DNA from 2 places in the Cupriavidus sp. GW823-FHT07A04 genome. Region 1 is predicted to be linked to the other one. Evidence: riboswitches for the same ligand, from Rfam matches in the RefSeq annotation. Region 1 holds a riboswitch; the other holds the start of a gene.
The links. Region 1 has a riboswitch for ZMP and ZTP ahead of AC1Q7Q_RS32400 (LysE family translocator). Riboswitches for the same ligand answer to the same signal wherever they lie in the genome.
Positions count from the first base shown of each region.

Region 1 (7,471 bases):
CTGCATCGCGGTGAGGATGGAAACCACCGTGGTGTTCCAGGACCGCAGCGACTGCATCACCCCCTTGGGCGCGCCGGTAGTGCCGCCGGTGAACTTGATGGCCTGCGTTTCGCCAAGCTCGCGCTGCGTGCGTAGCGGGACGCGGCCGCGCCAGGCACACAGTAGCGCGGCGATGCTGTCCGGGCCGGATGCCTGCGGCCCGCAGGTGATCACGCGGGTGCCAAGTGTGGTCGTGCCGGATTGGCCGTGGCTGCTGTCTTCCACCACCAGGATGGACGGCTCGGTGAAGTCGACGATGCGGGCCCGTTCGTGGACCGAGGCGCGTGGATTCAGTGGCACCCAGCACTTGCCGGCGGCCAGCGTAGCCAGCAGCGCCAACACATGCTGCACGCTATTGCCGGCGCAAATGCCTACGCGCGATCCGGACACGGGGTCCAGCGCCTGGAACGCCGCTGCGAGCGCCAGTACCTTCTGCGTCAGTTCGCCGTAGGTCAGCGATTCACCGGCTGCCTGCAAGGCGATGCGTGCCGGCGTGGCGCTGGCGGTCCTCAGCAGGTGGTCGATTGGTTGCATGCTTTCTTCCGTTGCGTCTCGTGGATTCCGTTGATTCCGTTCATTCCGTTCATTCCGCCCGCGCTCCCGATACCTTTACGATCCTTGCCCATTTGCTCATCTCCTCATCGACGAATCTGGTAAATTCCGCCGCGCTCATCGGCCGGCTGCCTGCATTCCCGTTGGTGCCGAGGTCGGTGCTGGTGTCGGCGCCCATTTCGGCGTAACGCTTGCGCAGCGTGGCGCTTGTCACAGCCTGGCCAACCGCGGCATTGAGCCGGTTCACAATGTCGGGTGGCGTATGCGCCGGCGCGAAGATGCCGCTCCAGTTGCCCACGAAGTAGCCCGGCACGCCGGCTTCGGCAACAGTCGGCACCTCCGGGAGCGCGGGCGAGCGATGCGCCGAGGTCACGGCAAGCGGGCGTACCAGGCCCTTGGCGATCAACGGCAACGAGGTGGGCAGGTTGTCGAACATCAACTGCACCCGCCCGCCCATCAGGTCGGTCTGTGCAGGCGAGCCGCCGCGGTAGGGCACGTGCGTCAGTTGCGTACCGGTCATATGCTCAAAGAGTTCGCCGGACATATGAATGCTGCTGCCATTGCCGGACGAGCCCATCATCAACTGGCCCGGGTTGCGCTTGGCCAGCGCGATCAACTCCTTCACATTGCGTGCCGGCAACGTCGGGTTGACGACCAATACATTGGCACCGGAGGAGACCAGGGCCACAGGCTGGAAGTCCTTCTTTGGGTCGTAGGGAAGGTTGGCGTATAGCGTCGGGTTGATGCCGTGGGTGCCGATCGTGCCCAGCAGCAAGGTGTAGCCGTCCGCCGGTGCATTGGCGACGGCGGCCGCGCCGATGTTTCCGCCCGCACCGGCGCGGTTCTCCACCAGCACCGGCTGCCCGAGGCTTTGCGTGAGCTGCTGGCTGAGCAGCCGTCCGAAAATGTCCGCAGTGCCACCGGGCGGGAACGGCACTACCAGGCGAATTGGCCGTGAGGGATAGGTTTCGGCCAGTACCGGCCCCGCCGTGTGCAGGGCGAGCGCGGCCGCGACCGCACAGATCAGTCTGTGAAGCATGGGATGTCTCCGTTGTCGTTGTGATTGCCAGCGGCATGCTCCGGACGGAGCCGCGCCAGGCTTACTGCGCTTCGCCTGGCCTGCCGCTCAGGGATCCACACGTGGCCTCGCCCGTAAAGTCGGCGCCAGGGGGGGCGGCGAGAGGGCGCGAAGGACGGTCTTGCTGCATGGGATAGTTTGGCGCTGTCTGGGTTAGGTGAGCGGAAATGTGAAAACGATTTCCGTTTGTGCTAACTTAGCAGGCAACAAATTTGGCGTCCAACTGTGGAACGTTTTCATTAGGGAAGACCATGACGCAAAGGATTTCCGTCAGGGATGTGGCTGAGGCGGCGGGGGTTTCCATTGGCAGCGTGTCGCGGGTGCTGAACGGCACCGGCTATGCCAGCCAGGCGCTGCGAGCCCGGGTGCATGCGGCTGTGGAGGCACTGAACTATGAACCCAGCTTTGCCGCCCGCCACCTGCGCACCGGGCGTAGCAAGACGGTCGGCTACCTGGTTTCGAACATCGGCAACCCGCTGCTGGCGGCGCATTTCAGCGAAGTCGAGAAGCATATGCAGGCCGCCGGGTACTCCATGTTGGTCGGCAATACACTGGACCAGCCACGGCGCGACCGCGAACTGGTTGCGCTGTTCGAGACCCGCCGGCTAGAGGGCATCATTGCCGCGCCGAGCCTGGAGAGCGCGGACCCCGCCGACAGCCTGTTCAGCGGCTGCAGCTTACCGGTGGTGATTCTGGATCGGGAAACGCCGCTACCAATGGACGCGGTCTATTTGGACCATCGTAGCGGTGTGAAGCAGGCAATGGCGTATCTGATTTCATTGGGTCACCGCCGTATCGCGTTGTTCGGGCCCGGCGAGCACATTCGTCCAGGGCGCGAAAAGCTGCTCGGCTACCGGGATGCCCTTGCGGAGGCAGGTTTGGTGTTCGACCCGGCACTAGTCTGTATGTCACGCTCGGCGATCGATTCGTCACGCACCCAAATGGCGACCATGCTCGCTCTTTCCGCACCCCCCACTGCAATCATCGGCCTAGGAACGCGCCTGCTCTCCGGAGCCATTTATGTTGCGCGCAAGGCGGGGCTGGATATTCCCAGAGACCTTTCGGTGATCGGCATCGGTACGCCGGAGACGCTAGAGTTGATGTATCCCCCGCTAACCACGCTACGCTTTGACATCGAGCGTGCCGCGCAGGCCGCCGCACATCTGATGCTTGACCGCTTGGCCGGGGAGGGGGGGAGGCAACCGCGTAGCGTGAATGTGCCGCTTGACCTGGTTCTGGGTGAGTCGTGCGCCCCGGCAGCGCCCAGGTAGGCCAGTGGGCTGCACATGCGCCAGTTCGACGCTCGGGGCACCTTCCTGCAGGTTCACGATGGCCTGCTCAGGGCCACGGACGTTGGCCGCCGGCTGATGCGCCGGCGTATTGGCAAGGTGTTGCTATTTCTTGGATTCGTATGCCATCCGCACCGCCAGACCTGTCAGAACGCTTCCCATCAGCCAGCGCTGCACCAATAGCCACTGCGGGCGTCCTGACAGGAAGGTAGATATCGATCCGGCCGTCACGATGATCAGTGCATTCACAGCGAGGCTGATCGAAATCTGAACGCCGCCGAGCGCCAGCGACTGGGTAAGAACGCTGCCGTGTCCTTCCGTAATAAATTGGGGAAGCAGAGACAGATACATGACGGCGATTTTTGGATTCGCCAGGTTGGTGATAAACCCCATGCTGAAGAGCTTCCTTGGGGTATCGACCGGCAGGTCGCGCACTGCAAATGCGGACCGTCCGCCCGGTTTGACCGCTTGCCAGGCAAGATATAGAAGGTACAAAGCGCCGCCAAAGCGAAGCGTATCGTAGGCGTAAGGTACCGCAAATACGAAGGCCGTAATTCCGAATGCCGCGCAGAGCATGTAGAACACAAAGCCCAGAGCAACGCCGCCCAATGAAATGAGGCCTGCGCGTCTACCTTGGCAAATTGAGCGGGAAATTAGATAAATCATGTTCGGCCCCGGCGTTAAAACCATTCCCAACGCCACAAGAGCAAACATGAGCAACTGTGCAAAATCAGGCATAACCCATCTCCAAGGATAGTAGGTAATGCCCAGGCGCGCGGCGGCTAGCAACCTCACGCTCCCCGATAGTGCCCTATCTGTATGCGCCAGTCACATGAGTGCAGAAATCATAGCACAGGAGAAAATACTTTAGGCTCGGAGGCGCCGTGGTCTTGCGCTGACAGACAACCAGCCAACCTGGGACGATCACTGGCGTCCGTCGGACTGAGATCGGCCATCGAAGAAAGAGGAAATTACCTTCTGCGGTGCCCGGATGATTCCCCATCCACAGACGTCTCTGCGCTCCACTGCGCCGCGGTGAGTCTGGAGATGAAGAAATCGGCCAACGCACTCACCTTCGCTGGCCGCGCGCGGGCAGTGGGCGTGACGAAATACAAACCACCTTCAGGCAAGCGCCAATCGGTCAAAACGGGCTCGAGCTGTTTGTCCCGGAAATACTGCGTCGCGACAAACTCAGGAAGCTCGGTGATGGCAAGTCCAGCGAGGACCGTGGGCAGCAATGCCTCCACGCTCGTTCCTCGCAACGCTCCGGCTGGTGTGACGGTGCATTCCTCGCCACTTTCATGGGTAAATCGCCAGACGTCGCGCTTACTCCTGTTGGTGTAGGTAAGGCACTGGTGGGCGCCAAGGTCTTGCGGGTGCTGAGGATGGTCATGGTGAGACAGATAGGCTGGAGATGCCACGACAAATCGCCGCACAGGTGCAATGAGACGTGCGACGAGTGACGAGTCTTCCATGATGGCGATGCGCAGGGCGGCGTCAAAGCCATCGCCAATCAGATCAGTCTGTGCGTCCGTGAGATGAAGTTCGACGGAAATATCCGGATAGGTCCGAAAGAACTCGGGCAACAGCGGAGCCACCCAGCGAGCACCAAAGGAGAGCGGCGCCGCGAGCTTTACGAGACCACGTGGCCGGCTTGACGTCTCACGTGCGAAATCCTCCGCTTCCTCAGCCTCCGCGTAGATTCTCGCCGCTCGCTCGGCAAGCGTGTGGCCATAGTCCGTGAGTGCAAGTCGTCGGGAGGTGCGGTTGAACAGTCGACCTCCCAGCCGTTCTTCAAGACGGGTAACGGCCCTGGAGACCGTGGCGACCGAGACCCCCATGGCAGTTGCCGCCGCAGCGAACGAGCCTTCTTCGGCAACTTTCGCGAACATCGCGAGCCCTTCGAAATCCGGTAGTTTTGACATCGACAATCCTGCAACGATGGTTTTCATTCATTTCTATTTCGAAAATTAGCATGACGTCATAGATTTGTCTCGTCGCACCACTCGTCGCACTTACTCGTCGCACCACGCCACCCAGGAGATAGATCATGGTACGCAGACTCGAAGGACAGTTAGCCGTCATCACCGCCGTCACGAAGACCTTGGCCCTCGCTCAGTAGCGCGGCACCACATCCCGCATCTTCCTGAAGCAGCTGCTACAGGAAATGGACATGCAAGAGACTTAAGAGATTTCCACCCCATGCGACCGCAAAGGTCCACAGTCATCGATTAAGGAGTGTGTTATGAATGACCGTACCCATGAACTGCTTGATCGCAACCTCCAGGAGGTCTTCGGCGAAGGCGACGCAGCGCGTCGTCGCGCTGCGATCGAGGCGCTCTATACCGAGGACTGCGTGCTCTACGTGCCTACGGGTGTATTCGTTGGGCACGACGCTCTCGACAAATTCGCGGGGGATCTTCGCGCGACGCACCCGCACTATGCTTACACACCGCACGGTAAGCCTCAGGCTCTCCACAACGCCGGTCGTCTGGCTTGGGGTTCTGGCCCGCGCGGCGAAGCCCCCGACTACACGGGCTGGGATGTGATCCTCGTTCGTGACGAGAAAATCGCGGCGCTCTATGTCTTCCTCGATTCCGTTCCCAACGTGCCGGCACTTCCGGAGGTAACCGTGCCATGATCGCGTTCGCGTCGCCCACAAGGGCGACGCCGGGGACACGCTCCGTCAACTTGCGGATAGGTTTTGGCCCAGCCGTGCCGCTTCTATCGCGGCGATATTGATCTTTCTCATGGTCATCATCGCGTCAAACGCGCGCCTGGCCGCAGCGGGATCGGGGTCGGATATTGCCGCGGTGAGAGCGCGCGGGGTGATCTGCCATGACAAGCCCCACCGGTCCTTGCACCAGCCGCATGCGCTTTCCTGGCCGCCGTTGCCGATGATCGCGTTCCACAAGCGGTCGGTTTCGGCCTGGTCGTCCGTCGCGATCTGAAAAGAGAATGCCTCGTTGTGCTTGAAATACGGGCCGCCGTTCAGCCCAAGGCAGGGGATGCCGGCGACGGTGAACTCAACCGTCAGGACATCGCCCTGCTTGCCGCCAGGATAGTCGCCCGGTGCGCGGTGGACAGCGCCGACAGCGCTGTCGGGGAACGTCTGCGCATAGAAGTTTGCGGCGTCAACGGCGCCACCTTCGTACCACAGACAGATCGTGTTCTTGCTGGTCATTTCGCATCTCCTGACAAGTTGGCCACCTGCATCCGCGCAGCAGTCGCAGCTACGTCGTGCGTGACTATTTTGTGGGGGTTGTGTGATCTTCGAACGCGGCGACGATGCCGTCAATCATTGCTGTGATGCGCGCGGTATGCCGAAGGTCTTGATGCGTGACGAGCCAGATTTCGTAGACCGCCCCACGTGCGGGTTCCGGCCCTATCTGCACGAGGCCGTCGTGTTCAGCCAGATGGATCGGAAGCTCACCGATGCCGAGGCCGGCCTTTACCGCGGTACGCAGCATGAGGCTGGAATTGAAGGTCGATACGATGCGCCCCGCGTGTATCGGTTCGCCAGCAAGCGTCGGTGATCGATTCCCGGTCCAGTTTCCCTGATAGGCAACGAGATCGTGGCCCGCGAAGGCGGAGCCCGCGGCGGGCTTGCCGTGCTGGTCGAGATATGCCTTCGATGCAAAGAGCGCCATGGGCCAGCGAGCCAGGCGCCGCGCGACAAGATCGGGATTATCCGGCCTGACTGAGCGGACCGCGATATCCGCTTCACGCTTTGCCAGACTTAGCATGCGCGTCGACGTGTCCAGCAGGACGCGCACTTCGGGATGCGCAGCATGCAGGCGTTCGATGGCCGGAAGCAGGAATTCGAGCGCAATCAAGTCGGTGCTGGTGACTCTTACGTCCCCCGCAAGCCGTGTATCCGTGCCTTGCGTTCGTCTGACGAGTTCGTGTGCGGCGTGTTCCATTTTTTCCGCCGATCTCAGCGCGGCCTCGCCTGCGGCGGTCAACGCGTAACCGTCAGAGGTGCGCAGGAAGAGCGTTGCACGTAGGGCGTGCTCTAGTGCCGCAATCCGTCTGCCGACCGTCGCCTGATCAAGGTTGAGCGTCCTGGCCGCGCCACGGAGCGTTTTTTCGCGCTCCACCGCGAGAAACACTCGCGCGCCATCCCAGTTCATCGTGCCGCCCTCCTGATGCAAATTTGCATCTGACAACACGAATAATGCTGCACATATTCATCAGCGTCGAGGCCTAGACTGAACGCCAGAGTTCCTCGTTCCATGATCCGCCCGGATCAATCGAGGCTCATCTATACAAGGAGTGCCATCCATGCCTGCTTCAACTTATCGTGTGCCGTCGTCCATGACGGCCATTGAGATCAAACAGCCCGGCGGTCCTGAGGTGCTGGTGCCGACTACGCGCGCGGTGCCGGTGCCGGCCACCGATCAGGTCCTGATCCGCATCCACGCGGCTGCCGTGAACGGTCCAGACGTTTTCCAGCGCAAAGGGCTCTATGATCCGCCCCCCGGCGCTTCGGACATTCCGGGGCTGGAAGTGG
Region 1 is NZ_JBXAHA010000022.1:161,878-169,348, reverse strand. Features, by position in the region: gene AC1Q7Q_RS32415 (AMP-binding protein) at 1-573, opposite strand, end outside; gene AC1Q7Q_RS32410 (Bug family tripartite tricarboxylate transporter substrate binding protein) at 623-1,630, opposite strand; gene AC1Q7Q_RS32405 (LacI family DNA-binding transcriptional regulator) at 1,921-2,940, shown strand; gene AC1Q7Q_RS32400 (LysE family translocator) at 3,064-3,696, opposite strand; ZMP/ZTP riboswitch at 3,717-3,800, opposite strand; gene AC1Q7Q_RS32395 (LysR family transcriptional regulator) at 3,930-4,883, opposite strand; gene AC1Q7Q_RS32390 (nuclear transport factor 2 family protein) at 5,204-5,599, shown strand; gene AC1Q7Q_RS32385 (VOC family protein) at 5,645-6,142, opposite strand; gene AC1Q7Q_RS32380 (LysR family transcriptional regulator) at 6,207-7,091, opposite strand; gene AC1Q7Q_RS32375 (NAD(P)H-quinone oxidoreductase) at 7,243-7,471, shown strand, end outside.

Region 2 (7,471 bases), on a different contig from region 1:
TGAGCGCAAAAAGGGCATTTCATGCCTGACCACCTCGAAGTATGAGCCGGGGCGCGTGCCGCGCAGGCAGCGTTTTGTCATTCTGTGTCGCGCCGGGCCGGGTTGGCAAGGCCCGCCGCAGGCGCGGCGTGCGCCGCGGCGGGGCTGCCGGCCACCCGCGGGGGGGCGGGTGGCGCTGGGCTTTAGCCGTAGACCGGGAAACGCTTGGTCAGGGCTGCCACTTGCTCGCGTACGCGAGCGATGTTGGCCAGGTCGTGCGGGTTTTCCAGCACGTCGGCGACGAGGTTGGCCACCAGGCGGGCTTCTTCTTCCTTGAAGCCGCGGGTGGTCATGGCCGGCGAGCCCAGGCGGATGCCCGAGGTGACGAACGGCTTTTCCGGGTCGTTGGGGATGGCGTTCTTGTTGACGGTGATGTGTGCTTCGCCCAGGACCTTTTCAGCTTCCTTGCCGGTGATCTGCATCGCGCGCAGGTCGACCAGCATGACGTGGCTTTCGGTGCGGCCGGAGACGATGCGCAGGCCGCGCTCGATCAGGGTTTCGGCCAACACGCGGGCGTTCTTGACCACTTGCTGCTGGTAGGTCTTGAACTCGGGCGACAGGGCTTCCTTGAACGCGACTGCCTTGCCGGCGATCACGTGCATCAGGGGGCCGCCCTGGATGCCGGGGAAGATGGCCGAGTTGATGGCCTTCTCATGCTCGGCCTTCATCAGGATCACGCCACCGCGCGGGCCGCGCAGGCTCTTGTGGGTGGTGGTGGTGACGAAGTCGGCGTGCGGCACCGGGTTGGGGTACTCGCCGGCGGCGATCAGGCCGGCGTAGTGGGCCATGTCGACCATGAACAGGGCGCCGATGGACTTGGCTACCTTGGAGATGCGTTCGAAGTCGATGCGCAGGGCGAAGGCCGAGGCGCCGGCGATGATCAGCTTGGGCTTCTTTTCCTGCGCCAGCTTTTCCAGTGCGTCGTAGTCGATGTCTTCGTTGGCGTCCAGGCCGTAGCTGACCACGTTGAACCATTTGCCGCTCATGTTGAGCGCCATGCCGTGGGTCAGGTGGCCGCCTTCGGCCAGGCTCATGCCCATGATGGTGTCACCCGGCTTCAGGGCGGCGAAGAACACGCCCTGGTTGGCCTGCGAGCCGGAATTGGGCTGCACGTTGGCGGCTTCGGCGCCGAACAGTTGCTTGACGCGGTCGATGGCCAGCTGCTCCACGACGTCGACGTACTCGCAGCCACCGTAGTAGCGCTTGCCGGGATAGCCTTCGGCGTACTTGTTGGTCAGTTGCGAGCCTTGCGCGGCCATCACGGCCGGCGAGGTGTAGTTTTCCGAGGCGATCAGCTCGATGTGCTCTTCCTGGCGCTGGTCTTCCTTCTGGATGGCGGCAAAAAGCTCGGGGTCGATCTGGTCGATCGTATAGCGGCTGCGTTCGAACATGGCGAAAACTCGTCTGAAAAAAGGGGAATTCCGAATGGCTTCGGGGTAGGGCGCGCGGGGAAGGCACAGGCGACCGGCGCTGGACGCGTTAGCTATCCGGCGCAGGGCGCACCCTGCTTCCCATTCGCTGCCCAGGCGAGCGGCAGGCGCTTGAAACATCGCGCCAGAGAACTTTGCGCTTCCTCGTGGTAGTGCCCACTGACTTCGCCAGTCGCGCAAGATGGAATGGTTGGCGGCAGTTTAACGCGAGGCGCTGGCCCGCTGCAAGACGGTGCTGCGGGGCCAAAGACCGAAAGTCAATGCCTTGTCCGTCAGGTAATGTAATTGTTGTAATGTCGGACAAGGGTTTACACCGGGTCGGGCTGGCTGCCGTTACAATCGCGGCCATGAGCAACAATGTGTGGGCCTTGCGGGTGTACTGGGAAGACACCGACGCGGGCGGCGTAGTGTTCTACGCCAATTACCTCAAGTTCTTCGAGCGCGCCCGTACCGAGTGGCTGCGCTCGCTTGGCATCGAACAGCAAGCGCTGGCCGATGAGTCGGGCGTCGTCTTCATCGTCAGAAGCACGGCGGTGGACTACAATGCCCCCGCCCGTCTGGACGACTTGCTTGAGATCCGGACACAGATTGAACGGGTTGGCCCGGCGTCGGTCCAATTCGCCCAAGAAGCCTGGCGTGGTGAGCAATTGCTGGCTACTGGCGCCATCCGGGTTGGGTGTGTTGATCGTAGCACATTTCGCCCGACTCCCATTCCCGCTCCCGTCCTTGCAACCATCAAGACCGCTCGATGAATCCCGTGACCGTCACGCAAGACCTGTCGATCATTTCGCTGGTGCTGCACGCCAGTGTGCTGGCACAGGCCGTCATGGCCCTGCTGCTGGTGATGTCCCTGTTCTCGTGGACATATATTTTCCGCAAGCATTTCTCCCTGCGCGCCGCGCGGACCCAGACCGAGGGGTTCGAGCGCGACTTCTGGGCCGGCGGCGACCTGCAGGCCCTGTACCAGAGCGCGGCCAACAATCGTCACAACACAGGCGCGCTGGAACGGATCTTTGAGTCCGGCATGGGCGAGTACCTGAAGGCGCGCGAGCGCAACAATGACGCCGGCGCGCTGCTCGATGCCGCACGGCGTGCGATGCGCGCGGCCTATCAGCGCGAGATGGATGTGATGGAGTCGCATCTTCCGTTTCTGGCGTCGGTAGGTTCGGTCAGCCCGTACATCGGCTTGTTCGGCACCGTATGGGGGATCATGAACGCCTTCCGTGGCTTGTCAAATGTGCAGCAGGCAACGCTTGCGGCCGTGGCGCCCGGCATTGCGGAGGCGCTGGTCGCCACCGCTATCGGCCTGTTCGCGGCGATTCCGGCGGTCATTGCCTACAACCGCTACGCCACCGAAGTGGATCGCCTGGCCATCCGCTTCGAGAGCTTCATGGAAGAGTTCCTGAACATCCTGCAACGGCAGACCCGCTAAAGCGCCGAAGCCACCAACGTCTTCGGTCAAGGAGAACCAGCAATGGCAGCGATACAGCGCCGTGGCGGCTCGCGCCGCCGGGCCAGTGCCGACATCAACGTCGTGCCTTACATTGACGTGATGCTGGTGCTGCTCGTCATTTTCATGGTGGCGGCACCGATCGTGAATCCCGCCGTGGTTGACCTGCCCAGCGTGGCCAACGCCACCCAGCAGCAAAAGGCCCCCCCCATTGTCGTGACCGTGCATGAGGACGGCGCACTGACCGCGCGCGGCAAGGATAACGCCGGCAACAGCTTTGAGCGCAAGCTCGACAAGCAGGGCCTGATCGACTTCGTGCATCAGCGCCAGAACGAGAATCCCGATCAGCCGGTGGTGATCGCCGCCGACCGCTCGGTCAAGTACGAGGCCGTGCTGGACGTCATGTCAGTGCTCAAGGCCGACGGCGTGAAGCGCGTCGGCCTGATGGTCAAGCCCAAGTAAGCACCGCCCCACGCGATGAAAACCGCCGCCTATCCTTATCAGCCGGCCCCGGAGCGGGGAACCCTGCGTTCCTTCCTGCTCGCGGTTTTCATGCACCTGTTGCTGGGCATCGTGCTGTATTTCGGCGTGCACTGGCAGAGCAGCACCCCGGTGGGCGCCGAAGCCGAGCTCTGGGATGAGATCCCGGCCACTACCGCACCGCCGCCCCCGCCGCCTCCCGCACCGCTGCCCGTCGTGCAAGCCCGTCCCGCGCCTCCTGCGCCAGCGGTGAGGTCTCGTGCCGAAGAAGACGCCGAGATCGCCCTCCAGCAGCAAAAGCGCCGCCAGGCCGAGGCCGCCGCCCGCGAAGAGGCGCGCCAGCAGGCCGACCTGCGCGCGCGCCAGGAAGCCGAGCGGCAGGAAGCGGCCCGCAAGGAGGCGGCCCGCAAGGATGCACAGCACAAGGAAGACCTGCGCCGCGAAGAGCAACGCCGCGAAGAACAGAAGAAGGACGAGCTGAAGAAAGAGGCCCAGCGCAAGGAAGACGCACGCAGGCAGGCCGCGCTGCAGGAGCAGCGCAAGGAGCAGGTTGAGCGCGAGCGTAAGGAAGCTGACGCCAAGGCCCGCGCCGAGGCTAAGAGCCGTGCCGAGGCTGACGCCAAGGCAAAGGCAGCCGCCGACGCCAAAGCCAAGGCTAACGCCGAGGCCAAGGCCGCCGCCAACGCGAAGGCCAAGGCCGATGCGGATGCCAAGGCCAAGCGCGACGCCGCTGCCAATGCCCAGCGCCACAGTGAACTGGCGCGGCTGCAGGCCATGGCCGGCGGCGGGGCGGCAGTCGGCGGCGCCGGCGGTGTCGGCAGCAGCGCCGGCAGCGGTGCCGGTTCGGGCGGCAAGGCCTCGCCTGGCTACCCGGATCGCGTGCGTCGCCGCGTCAAGCCGAATATCGTATTTACCGAAGACGTGCCTGGCAATCCGGCCGCGGTGGTGTCGGTTCAATTGGCGCCGGACGGCTCCTTGATGTCCGCGCGGCTATCCAAGTCCAGCGGCAATTCGGGCTGGGACAACGCCGTGCTGCGCGCCGTGGAGCGCTCTGATCCGCTGCCCCGCGACGAAAACGGCAAGGCGCCAGCCAGCTTCACGATCACCTTCAAGCCTAAGGATTAAGAGGGACGGCGATGGTGACGACATGGGAACATTCGAATTGCAACATATTGCAACCTACGTCGATGCACCGCAGTCCCAACGCTACGATGACAGGTTGCCTGACGCAGCCGGCAAATGTGCCCGGGGCACGCGATACGGGCATGCGACAAGCCTTCAGCATGCTTGCCCGTTCCACGGCTCCCGTTTGCCGGCCGCGCTCGATGAATATTGATCTCGATTGAGGAGCAGCATGCGAAAGCTTTGGGCCCCCCTTTGGCTGGCCGCGCAGCGGCACGGCACCCGCGCGCACGCCCTGTTTGCCGGGCTGGCCGTGGTGCTGGCTTGTTCGGCCGGCAGCGCACAGGCGCAATTGAACGTTGAAATCACCGGCGTCGGCGCCAGCCAGCTCCCCATCGCCACGGCCAACTTCCAGGGCGAAGCTCAGGCCCCGCAAAATCTCACCGCTATCATCCGCAGCGACCTGCAGCGCAGCGGCCGCTTCCGCAATGTCGACCCGGGCGGCGCCACGGTGGCGGAGTCTGCCAATGCCGATCTTGGCAGCTGGAAGGCGCGCGGCGCCGATGCCTTCGTGGCCGGCAGCGTCACACCCACCGGCAACGGCCAGTACGACGTGCGCTTTCGCCTCTACGACACCGTCAAGGGCACCAGCCTGGGTGGCCTGGCCTTCACTGTCAGCGCAAACCAGCTGCGCGTGACCGGCCACAAGATCGCCGACTACATCTACGAGAAGCTGCTGGGCGAGCGCGGCGTGTTTGCCACGCGGCTGTCCTATGTCTCGCGGGTGGGTGGGCGTTTCCAGCTGCTGATCTCGGACTCCGACGGCCAGAACTCTCAGGTGGCGCTGACCAGCAACGAGCCGATCATCTCGCCTTCGTGGTCGCCGGATGGCAGCAAGGTCGCTTACGTGTCCTTTGAAGCCAAGAAGCCCGTGGTCTACGTGCACGACCTGGCGACCGGCAAGCGCACGCTGGTGTCGAACCAAAAGGGCAACAACAGCGCGCCTTCGTGGTCGCCTGACGGCCAACGCCTGGCGGTGGCGCTGTCGCGCGATGGCAATACCCAGATCTACCAGGTTGGCGCCGATGGCTCCGGGCTCAAGCGCCTCACCCGCAGCAGCGCCATCGATACCGAGCCGCAATACGCGCCGGATGGCCGCAGCATCTACTTCACCAGCGATCGCGGCGGTGCGCCGCAGATCTACCGCATGCCGGCCGGCGGCGAAGAAGGCGGCGCAGCCCAGCGCGTGACCTTCAAGGGCAGCTACAACGTGAGCCCGCGCATTTCCCCGGATGGCAAGCAGCTGGCCTACATCACCCGCAGCGGCGGCTTCAAGCTGCAGCTGATGGATCTCGGCAACGGCGATGTGACCTCGCTGACCGACACCGCCAACGACGAGGCTCCGAGCTTCGCCGCCAACGGCAAGTACATTCTTTATGCCACCCGGGTGGGAGGTCGCTCGGTGCTGGCGGCAGTGTCCACTGACGGGCGTACCCGGCAGGTTTTGTCGCTCCAGTCCGGCGAGGTTCGCGAGCCGTCCTGGGGACCATTCATGCAATAAACGAGGAGTTCCTAGCCATGACCAATATGATGACCAAAACCCTTGCCGTCGCCGCTCTGCTGGCCCTCGGCGCTTGCAGCTCCGGTGTCAAGCTGGACGACACCGCCAACGCCGGTGCCGGCAACAAGGGTACGCCTTCGACCGACGCCCGCGCCGTGGCGCCGGTGGACGTGTCGCGTGATCCGCTGAACGATCCGAACAGCCCGCTGGCCAAGCGCAGCGTGTACTTCGACTTCGACAGCTACAGCGTCAAGTCCGACTACCAGGGCATGCTGTCGGAGCACGCCAAGTACCTGGCCGCCAACAAGGGCCGCCGCATCCTGATTCAGGGCAACACCGACGATCGCGGCACCAGCGAATACAACCTGGCCCTGGGCCAGAAGCGCGCCGAAGCCGTGCGCCGCTCGCTGTCCTCGCTGGGCGTGCCGGAAACCCAGATGGAAGCCGTCAGCCTGGGCAAGGAAAAGCCCAAGGCAACCGGCCACGACGAAGCCGCCTGGGCAGAAAACCGCCGCGCGGACATCACGTACTAATCTGCGGACAGCCATCTCATGAAAGCACGCGTCTCCAAGTTGGTATTGCTTACTGCGATGTCCTGCGCCAGCCTGTTGCCGTTTGCACAGGCGCGGGCCGGCGTGTTCGACGATGACGAGGCGCGCAAAGCCATCGTCAACATGCGGGACCAGTTCAACGGTTTCCAGGCGACGGCATCGCAGCGCATCGACCAGAACAGCCGCGCCCAGCTCGACATGCAGAACCAGCTCGAAGGTCTGCGCCAGGAAGTGGCGCGACTGCGCGGCCAGAACGAGATGCTGCAGAACGAGGTGACGACGCTGCAAAAGCAGCAGAAGGACTACTACGCGGACCTGGATGCGCGCCTGAAGAAATTCGAGCCGCAACAGGTCACCGTGGATGGCCGCGAAGGGCTGTCGCAACCTGGCGAGAAGACCGAATACGATGCCGCGCTCAAGCAGTTCCAGACCGGGGACTTCAAGGGCGCCGGCAACGTGTTCGCGGGCTTCATCAAGAAGTACCCGCAGAGCCCGTACGTGCCGCTGGCGCAGTTCTGGCTCGGCAACTCGCTGTACGCGCAGCGCGACTACCGCGGCTCGACCTCGGTGCTGCAGAACATGGTGCAGGCCTATCCGGATCACCCCAAGGTGCCGGATGCGCTGATCGCCATCGCCAACAACCAGATCGAATCGGGCCAGAAGCCCGCAGCCCGCAAGACCCTGGAGCAGGTGGTAGCCAAATACCCCGGCACCGAGGGCGCGCAGGCGGCGAGCAATCGCCTCAAGACGCTGAAGTAAGCGCCTGAGAGGGCGGGGCGCTGTTAAGCGGCCCAGGTAGCAGTCAGTACACTAAAGGCCCGCATCCGCGGGCCTTTAG
Region 2 is NZ_JBXAHA010000011.1:223,323-230,793, reverse strand. Features, by position in the region: gene nrdR (transcriptional regulator NrdR) at 1-23, opposite strand, end outside; gene glyA (serine hydroxymethyltransferase) at 183-1,430, opposite strand; ZMP/ZTP riboswitch at 1,553-1,655, opposite strand; gene ybgC (tol-pal system-associated acyl-CoA thioesterase) at 1,817-2,221, shown strand; gene tolQ (protein TolQ) at 2,218-2,901, shown strand; gene tolR (protein TolR) at 2,944-3,381, shown strand; gene tolA (cell envelope integrity protein TolA) at 3,397-4,524, shown strand; gene tolB (Tol-Pal system beta propeller repeat protein TolB) at 4,754-6,082, shown strand; gene pal (peptidoglycan-associated lipoprotein Pal) at 6,100-6,615, shown strand; gene ybgF (tol-pal system protein YbgF) at 6,634-7,392, shown strand.
Region 2: linked by a shared signal. The riboswitch ahead of glyA (serine hydroxymethyltransferase) and the one ahead of AC1Q7Q_RS32400 (LysE family translocator) in region 1 are both predicted to bind ZMP and ZTP.